Regions from separate parts of the Paenibacillus sp. FSL R5-0527 genome, predicted to be linked through region 2. Evidence: a T-box and tRNA genes for the amino acid it is inferred to sense, from the RefSeq annotation. Region 2 holds a T-box; the other regions hold tRNA genes.
What was found. The T-box of region 2 lies ahead of argS (arginine--tRNA ligase). A T-box ahead of a tRNA ligase gene usually reads a tRNA of that ligase, here a tRNA-Arg.
Positions count from the first base shown of each region.

Region 1 (2,199 bases), 3.2 Mb from region 2:
TGCCGTCCGGCAGGCTGTCCGCGACCAGCTGGTGAAGCGCCGCCGCCCAAATGTCGATAATCGTATCGTCACCGTCGATCAGCGAACGATAGTCCCTTCCGCCGTACAAACTCATCACAATTTGCGACCACAGCTCCTGGGCAAAATAAAACAAAGTTGGATCGTGCACCTGAGTCTGCTCCCCCACCCTTTCGGGCACTTCCTGCACGGCCGGAGGGAATTCATCGGGTTTCAGCGGAACCGACTCGAAGTCAATCTCCACCTTTTCCCCTGCGCGCTCGATGGCAAGCGTCCCCACCGTGCCGCGGCGGCGCAGCGTCTGCAGCACCCGATACTGAAGCAGCGGATGGAGCTCCTCTTGATGCAACCATTCGGTCAGCGCCTCGTCCACTTCCGGACGATCCAAATAAGCAAGCTGGTCCAAAGCCAAAAGGGTTTGCTCGGACAACGGCTTATCTATTACCGCGCTCAGCAGTTTGCCGGCATATTCCTGATCCTGTTCGAGCTTCGCCTCGACATGACGTCTGGCCAACGATTCTTCCGTCTCATAGCCGTCATCCTCCGCGGCCGGTGAACCGTTCTGAAGCTCGGGAAAAGCGTCGGTAAGCCACTCCAGCAGTGCCCGCCATTCTTCATAGTGGCGCGGATCTTCCCCCTGGCACTGCAGCAGAAACCTCAAAAGATCCGCGGCTTCCCCGTATCTCTCGGTTTCCAGCATCCGGGTCAGTTCGATTTGGTAGTAATCGAGCGTTTTCGGAAACAATACGATGTTGTCCTTCTCATCGGGTCGAAAATGGCTGATAAGGGCACCTCCTTTCTTCCGCACTGCATTAATTGAGATTATAGCATAGACCCGGTCCAAGGCAAAAATCCCGGAGTTTACCTTGGAGTTAACCCTCGAGTTAAACTCGCCGCCGCCCCCCTCGTCCAATTCATCGGGTAAACCGAGGGGGCGATAAACAAAAGCTTGCTAAGAAAGTTGGGTCCGAAACGATGGGGGATGATACGGGAAGGCGCAGCTGCGAGTAGCCCTCTCAAGCGAATAACCAGCGAACATCTAGCGAATATCTCGAGCGGGCCGTATTTCTAACGGTTGCATTCACCGTTATTTCGATTAAATCAAGAATGGATTGGCCACCAGGTCTTGTGGTCAACACCGATTTCGAGGATGAGCCAAAAAACTGCGATTAAGTGCAAAATTTATATTGCTAACCCAAGCATCCTGTGATACAATAATTTTTGCTTGTAAATTTTATTTTATTTTGTCTCAGTAGCTCAGCTGGATAGAGCAACGGCCTTCTAAGCCGTCGGTCGGGGGTTCGAATCCCTCCTGGGACGTATTAAAGCTCTCTTCGGAGAGCTTTTTTGTCGTACAAAGGGGTAAGAGCTCCTTGAGAAGGTTCACCGTAGTAAACCAACCGCGTTAGCTGGTGGAGTCTTGATCGGTAGCGAGAGTACACCAAATGGGACAATTTTGCTAAGTAAGTAGAACCATAAACAGGCTTGCGGTAACAACTAACGGCTTCAACTTTTTTAGCAACCTCCCCCCGACTTGTCACCTAAATATTAACAAACGGAAAGCTATTTGCCCAGCGCCTCTTCAACCCTATCCAGCCATTCGTTAACCAGCGCATCGAACACATTCTTCTGCTCGATCTGCAGATTATGTCCTGCCCGATCCAGAACGGCAAACGTGCCGCGCGGAAATAAATTAAGCAGGCGAAGCGCATCCGCATATCCTACCGACGCGTCCTGCCTCCCAAGCAGGAATAGCGCCGGACCCATAAATTCCCGATCGATCGGAAAAGAGAATCCGTATTTCGCTTTGATTTTGGCCAAAAAAGCCTCATCCGCGATTTTACAGCCCGTGACTATTTCATCCGCATATCTTGTCCAAGTGTACCGATCCAATACGACTCCCATCGACCTGAAGTCTTCGTATTCTTCCTTGCCAAGCGCTGACACCAATTCCGGATCCTCATGAAAGATCGTATGTACGGGTAAAATCCGGTCTTCCTTTTCCGGTACGATCATCGGGCAAATCAAAGCCGCCCCCTCAACCCGTTCGGGCAGCCGGGCGATAATTCCCCTCGTCAAATAACCCCCGTACGACTCCCCGGCGATAAGAAAACGGGAATCAGGCATGACTTTATCTATAAACTGCAGCACCGCTTCAAGCATTTCGTCCGTACCGGCAAT
Region 1 is NZ_JBBOYI010000001.1:6,244,712-6,246,910, forward strand. It holds gene NYE69_RS27900 (hypothetical protein) at 1-763, opposite strand, end outside; tRNA gene NYE69_RS27905 (tRNA-Arg) at 1,265-1,338, shown strand; gene NYE69_RS27910 (alpha/beta fold hydrolase) at 1,582-2,199, opposite strand, start outside.
Region 1: it encodes a tRNA-Arg, which carries the amino acid that the T-box ahead of argS (arginine--tRNA ligase) is inferred to sense. The anticodon was not compared.

Region 2 (2,199 bases):
AAAAGGTATTTCCCGAGTGGTTTGCGGCCTTTGAGGAAGCGAGCAAACCATGATTTTTGATTCTCCTCCTTTGTAGCGGTAAAATACATATATACGATCAATATTTTAATGCTGCAAGCTTAAAGGAGTTTCTATAAATATGCGTAAATGGATTGCTGGTTTAGTCATCATCGTCCCGCTTGTGGAATTTTGGGGATATTTGTTTGTCGGCGAAAGATTGGGGGTCGGGAAGACGATCTTTTTGACCTTGGCCACTTCGGTGATCGGCGGGTTGATGATGCAGTTTGAAGGGCGCAAGGTGCTGGCGGATGCCAGAGCCCAAATGACCGGCGGGCAGATTCCCGGGCGGATGGTGCTGGACGGCATTTGCGTTTTTGCCGGCGGCATCCTGCTATTGATCCCCGGATTTGTTACGGATATCATCGGGTTTACGATGGTGTTTCCGCTAACCCGGCCGTTGTACCGTTTCCCGCTGATGAAATGGATCCATAAAAAAATGAAGGACGGCACGATCACCTATTTCCGGCGTTGACTTTTTCCGCTTTTTCCATTATATATATTTAAAATTACATCGCTAACATTGATGAACGGGATAGTAGTTCATGCCGGATAGTCACAGCGAGCCGGAAGGGTGAAAGCCGGTACGAATGGCGTGAATGAAGCGGATCCGGGAAATGGTTTGCCGAACCTGGAACAAGTGTAGGCAAATCCGGCAACAGGCCGTTATACGTATAGAGTGGCTAATTAGGTTAGCACTTAGAGTGGCACCGCGGGAACCAAAGGTCTCTCGTCTCTTTTTGAGACGGGGGCCTTTTTTGTTTGCTGAATTTTGGATAAGGGAGCGGGTTTCGTTTATGGAAAAATGGAGAAAAATGACCGCCGGTCTAGTGGCGCAGAGCCTTGCCGGAATCGCCGCCGAAGAGATCGAGGCGATGCTGGAATATCCGCCCGAGGAGGAGATGGGGGATCTGTCTTTGCCTTGTTTCAAGCTGAGCAAGCAGCTTCGCAAGCCGCCGCAGGAGATCGCGCAGGAACTGAAGCAGAGACTGGAGTGCAGGCTGGGGGAACAGTCGAGGGAACAGTCGGGGGAACAGCCGAAAAAACAGCTGGAGAAACAGCCGGATAAACAGCCGGCCGCTCCGAATGCGCCGAATTTCCTTCACACGCACGCTGACGTTTCCGCGATCTCGCGCCTTGAGGCAAGCTCGGGCTATTTGAACTTCCATTGGAACAAAGGGATTTTTGCCCGGGAAGTGATCGGTGAAATAGACGCCGCCGGCGAAAAATACGGGGAACAAAATACCGGCCAAGGCCGCGTGATCGTCATCGATTATTCCTCCCCCAACATCGCCAAGCCTTTTCATATCGGGCATTTGCGTTCGACGGTGATCGGAAGCGCGCTGTACCGGATCTTCTCCTGTCTTGGATACCGCGTGATCGGGGTCAATCATCTGGGAGACTGGGGGACACAATTCGGGAAGCTGATCGTCGCCTGCCGTTTATGGGGGGATGAGGAACGGCTGGCGTCGGGGGCGATCGACGAACTGCTTCGCCTGTATGTTCAGTTTCATGATGAGGCGGAGCAGCGGCCGGAATTGGAAGATGAAGCGCGCGCCTGGTTCGCGAAGATGGAGCAGGGCGACGAAGAAGCTTTGCGGTTGTGGCGGAAGTTCGTTGATTTGAGCATGACCGAGTTCGAAAAAGTGTACCGGCTGCTTGACGTGCGTTTTGACTATGTGACGGGTGAAAGCTTTTACAATGACAAAACCGCTTCGGTGATCAGGGAGCTGCGGGACAAGCAGCTGCTGGAAGAGGACGGGGGTGCTTGGCTGGTGAAGCTGGACGCCTTCGGTATGTCCCCGGCTTTGATGCTCAAGCAGGACGGCAGCACGCTGTATCATACGCGCGACGTGGCGGCCGCGCTCTACCGCAAACAGGCCTACGATTTTCATAAGGCGGTTTATGTGACGGATTACTCGCAAAGCTTGCATTTTAAACAGTGGTTTAAGGTGGTGGAGTTGATGGGGTACCCCTGGGCGGCGGATTTGGTGCATGTTCCGTTCGGACGGGTGGACCTGGGAGGAGTCGGCCTGTCCACACGCAAGGGGAATGTGGTTAAACTGGAGGAACTGCTGGAACAGGCGGTGATGAAGGCGCGGCAGATTATCGGGCTAAAAAATCCCCATCTGGAGCAAAAGG
Region 2 is NZ_JBBOYI010000001.1:3,051,881-3,054,079, forward strand. It holds gene NYE69_RS13490 (acyl-CoA thioesterase) at 1-53, shown strand, start outside; gene NYE69_RS13495 (FxsA family protein) at 140-532, shown strand; T-box leader at 575-798, shown strand; gene argS (arginine--tRNA ligase) at 855-2,199, shown strand, end outside.

Region 3 (2,199 bases), 3.2 Mb from region 2:
TGATCATCGGCTGGGCTCCGTTCTCGGGATCCATGACGCTAAGGCGCCGATGGCCAAAAGCGCAAGGGCCCGAAATCCAGGTTCCCTGCGCATCGGGGCCCCGTTTTTCCAGACAGGATGTCATGGTCTGTACAAGGTCCGATTCTTTGGTCAAATCCCGGTTCCATTCGATAAAGCCGGTTATTCCGCACATTTTTGCAATCTCCTTTCTGCATTGCTTTACGTTCCCCGCTTGCCGACCGGGCGAAAAGTATTAACAAATTATGCCGAACAAAGGCATAAAATGTCTGTCCATCATGGAAAACTATGACCGTCAAGCAGGAGAAAGGGGAGATATGGCGTTGGAAAAGAAACGGTACTACGTTTCCGTGCAGGGTCGTTCGGTGCTCGACGATCCCGGCGCGGCGGCCTATGAATGGGCGGTCGAGGCAACCTCGGAGGAAGCCGATACGTTAAAGCACCTGCTCGGTCAGCTTGACGAGAAGGAAGAAAGCACTTTTTTGGCCTTCACCTTTCCTTGGCCGGATACGCCGGAAGGCGATGTCAACCAAAGCTATCAAAGCGTTGTGAGCGGCCTGTTTCGGGAAATTTACCGGCTGGGCACGGCGGAGACCAGGGAGCAGCTGGAGCGGGCGGGGTACCCGGGCAAGCTCTGGCCCATTTAAAGCTCCGGGAAAGGAACGATACCGAGCATGTATTACATCAAAGACGCGGAATTCAGACGGATGGACGAGCATTTGGGGCGTCCTTGCGCCGTCATCCAGGTGCGGCCGGGGGCGGTAGGCGATCCCGATCTGTTCGTCTATATTGCCCGTTCCGATCAAGGCGCCGGCTGGGAAATCATCCGCATGATCCGAAGCGACGCCCAGCCGGAAATCGATTGGTACGACAACAACATGCATCAGGCTTATGCGGAAGTGGCCGAAGAAAACTTCGGGGATACCGGCTGGCCTGAGCCAGCTAAGCAGCGCCGGCTATTCCTGGAAAATTTGCTTGCCCACGAGGCGATCGCGGCAAAGATTAATGAGCTTCCTCCCAAATGACGGATTTTTTTGTAAAAACGGCTTTGAAAAAATAAAAAGGATGCGCTATAATAATTAACGCATCCTTTTTTATTCATATTTGTGTCCCAGTAGCTCAGCTGGATAGAGCAACGGCCTTCTAAGCCGTCGGTCGAGCGTTCGAATCGTTCCTGGGACGTTTTCTTCGATATTTCTCGAGGCCCGTAGATACGGGCCTCTTTTTAGCTTATAGTTGCTCACATCCAATCCCTGCGCACAAAATGCCGCAGACCGGCCGCAAGATAGACGAGGAAGGTGAAGGCGAGAATCAGGACAAACGAACCGGGTTCCAGCCTTGGGGAGAGAGGCAGTCCTTGCGGAAACATGGCATAATACGGCGGGGCGAAGGGGAACCATGCCCCGATAAATCCTTCCAAACCCGTAATGACAATATTCGGGATGACCGCCGAGATGCTGAACAACAGGGCGATTCCGAAAGATTTGAAACGTGTCGACAGGTAAATCTGCAGCATGGCCAGGGGAAAAGCTGCCAGCCATCCGCCGGTCACGCCGGTCAGTACGGTTTTCCAGGGAATAACGCCCTCTACATGAATGAGGCTTCCGGTTGCCAGGTACCCGGCCAAAAAGGCAAGCTGTGCGATCGCCAATAGAACGACCAGCATCAAAAACTTGGACAAATAGATTTTCCAGCGCGGAAACGGCAGGGTGAGCAGCTGCTTCCACGCTCCGTTTTTATGTTCATAGAAGCAGAGGAATGCCGCAAATATGCCGGCGAACAGCGGCAGAATAAACATCCCGTGGAAGGAAACCGCTTGAAAATAAAGGGTGGTCCAATCGGGCGCAAAGTAATCGGTCAAAGACGCGACATGTTCCGCGGCCAGCGCAAAGCTTGCCGTTATGTCCATGAGAATCAACAATAAAATCAACAGCCATCTGACTTTTCCGGCTTCCGCAAAAAATAAACTCAGCATATCCATCTTCCTCCTATTTGATCTCCATGGCGCGAAAGCCTGCGGCTCCGCCCCAAAGCAAAACCAATCCCAACCCGGCTCCCAGCATGATCCAATGGGTATACCCGCCGATAAAAGGGCTGGCCATGGAAGGGCAGGCCCACGGCAGGACATATAAGACTGTTCCGCCAAATCTGGCGATAAACAGACTGGAGATGGCGCCAAGC
Region 3 is NZ_JBBOYI010000001.1:6,260,317-6,262,515, reverse strand. It holds gene asnB (asparagine synthase (glutamine-hydrolyzing)) at 1-193, opposite strand, end outside; gene NYE69_RS28000 (hypothetical protein) at 336-665, shown strand; gene NYE69_RS27995 (hypothetical protein) at 693-1,043, shown strand; tRNA gene NYE69_RS27990 (tRNA-Arg) at 1,127-1,200, shown strand; gene NYE69_RS27985 (ABC transporter permease) at 1,259-1,993, opposite strand; gene NYE69_RS27980 (ABC transporter permease) at 2,007-2,199, opposite strand, start outside.
Region 3: it encodes a tRNA-Arg, which carries the amino acid that the T-box ahead of argS (arginine--tRNA ligase) is inferred to sense. The anticodon was not compared.

Region 4 (2,199 bases), 2.1 Mb from region 2:
TACGAAGCATGTTTCCTGCGGAAACATTTCAGGTGCTCACGTACCCAAAATGTACGCTCCGCTCCTTACGTCCCTAGCTTCATCCAACCTTCTCGTTGCTTAAAACCGAACTTTTTGGACACGCATTTTAAGGCTCGGCCTTAAGCTTTCGCCGGATTTACTTTTTCGATGACTTGGTCGACCAGGCCATACTCTTTGGCTTCGAGAGCGCTCATGAAGTAGTCGCGGTCGGTGTCTTTTTCGATCCGTTCCAGCGGTTGGCCGGTGCGTTCCGCGAGAATGTGGTTCAGCTTGTCGCGCATCTTCAGGATGCGGCGGGCCCGGATTTCAATATCCGTTGCCTGGCCTTCCGCGCCGCCGAGCGGCTGGTGGATCATGATCTCGCTGTTCGGCAGGGCGTAGCGCTTGCCAGGAGCGCCGGCGTTCAGCAGAAACGCGCCCATGGAAGCGGCAAGGCCGACGCAGATCGTGGAGACGTCCGCTTTGATGAACTGCATCGTATCGTAAATGGCCATGCCTGCGGTAATCGATCCGCCGGGGCTGTTGATGTAGAGGGAGATGTCCTTCGTCGGATCTTCCGCATCCAGAAACAGCATTTGAGCGATGATGGAGTTGGCCACGACGTCATTGACTTGCGAGCCCAGGAAAATGATCCGGTCCTTAAGCAGTCTGGAATAAATGTCGTAGGCGCGTTCGCCGCGGTTGCTTTGTTCAACGACCATAGGAATATAACTCACCGATAAAACCTCCTTAAATTTGGAGTGGCTGCAGGCAGTTATCCGGCTTCCGGCGTATGTATGGGCCACTTCACCCGGATCGCTTGCACGGCAGCTTCTCGCTTGGGATGAGATTGCTTTAAAATCGGTTCGATCAATCATCAGAATTGACGGAAACGATCGATTATAACCTCATCATAAACAATTTATTCGCAAAAGTCAAAGATAGTCAAACTCAGGGGATAAAAAAAGCCCAATGTCATTGATACAGTCATTCAGGCGATGAAATTCAGCGTTCGGTTATTAGGCAGTTAGTTAAGTATGGCGCGCCCGCGAGGAATCGAACCTCGATCTCAGGCTCCGGAGGCCTACGTCATATCCATTGGACCACGGGCGCAAATTGCAAATTTAGCGTGCAAAATTGATTATATGGTATCGTCAAAGGAAATGCAAGTGGTATTTATTAGCATGGGCAAAATTCGCAGCAGACTAGCGCTGGCTTATTATGCGCTGAACCGCTTTTGGATAATCACTGCCGTGCCTTATGCGCTTTCGAAATTCAGGTTTATTTAACTTCTTAATTCAGTAATTAAACTAAAAGTAAGGGAAGTGTAGCTTTCAATATGCCTAAACTGGCAAGAACAACAAATAGCACTATAATGGGTGCAAGTATTTTGTTGGGTAAGTTGAATTTATTTGCTACCCCTATAAAGAGTGATACCATTAGCAAAAATAAGATAAAGCAAAGAATGAACAATTTGCTTTCTTTGATAAATAAAGTATAAAGTTGATACTCATTAATAGATAGTGCTTGAATTTGCTGAATCTCTCGAGCAGAAGAATTTCGAAATGTGTTAAAGCGCAGGGAAATCCTCTTTTCAATGTAAACAGATTTTTTATTGTCCTAAATAAGTTTTTGACGGGTGGTCGTGATTGTGGTCCGGCATTATTGAATATCACCTTGTTTGTTTTTCTTTTTTTGCTCAAGGGTGAGAAATGCGGTGTCCACAGCCTCTTGTCCCTTCACTTCCACCTCGGCAAGTGCCTCATCCAAGGTTATTTCATTTTGCAGATGCTTGTCCAATACGACTTGGGCAGCATCTTGAAAGGCGTTGAGGATCTCGGCATCAACTTGGGTATACAGGTCTACATAATTAGGATTTGCTTTAAGGGTGTAAAGAGGAGACAATTCATGATCTCCAACCGGTTCCACGTACTCGGTTACAGCAGGCAGCCCGTAATTTGGCTGGTTTTTGGCCAATAGTTGGCTGTTTACCGGATCTCCGGCTATAAATTTAACAAGTTTCATCGCTTCGGCTGCGTGTTCTGTGCTTGAAGAAACGCCAAAAAAGTCAAATATTTCGTAGAAATTCATATAATCCGGATTCAAAGGGTCCACCGGAGCTGTAACCATTCCCCAATCGATCAAAGTAGCTCCTTCAAAATGGGAGAACGGCTCGAAATCATATGCAAAAGCATTGGA
Region 4 is NZ_JBBOYI010000001.1:903,066-905,264, forward strand. It holds gene clpP (ATP-dependent Clp endopeptidase proteolytic subunit ClpP) at 141-737, opposite strand; tRNA gene NYE69_RS04145 (tRNA-Arg) at 1,039-1,113, opposite strand; gene NYE69_RS04150 (extracellular solute-binding protein) at 1,663-2,199, opposite strand, start outside.
Region 4: it encodes a tRNA-Arg, which carries the amino acid that the T-box ahead of argS (arginine--tRNA ligase) is inferred to sense. The anticodon was not compared.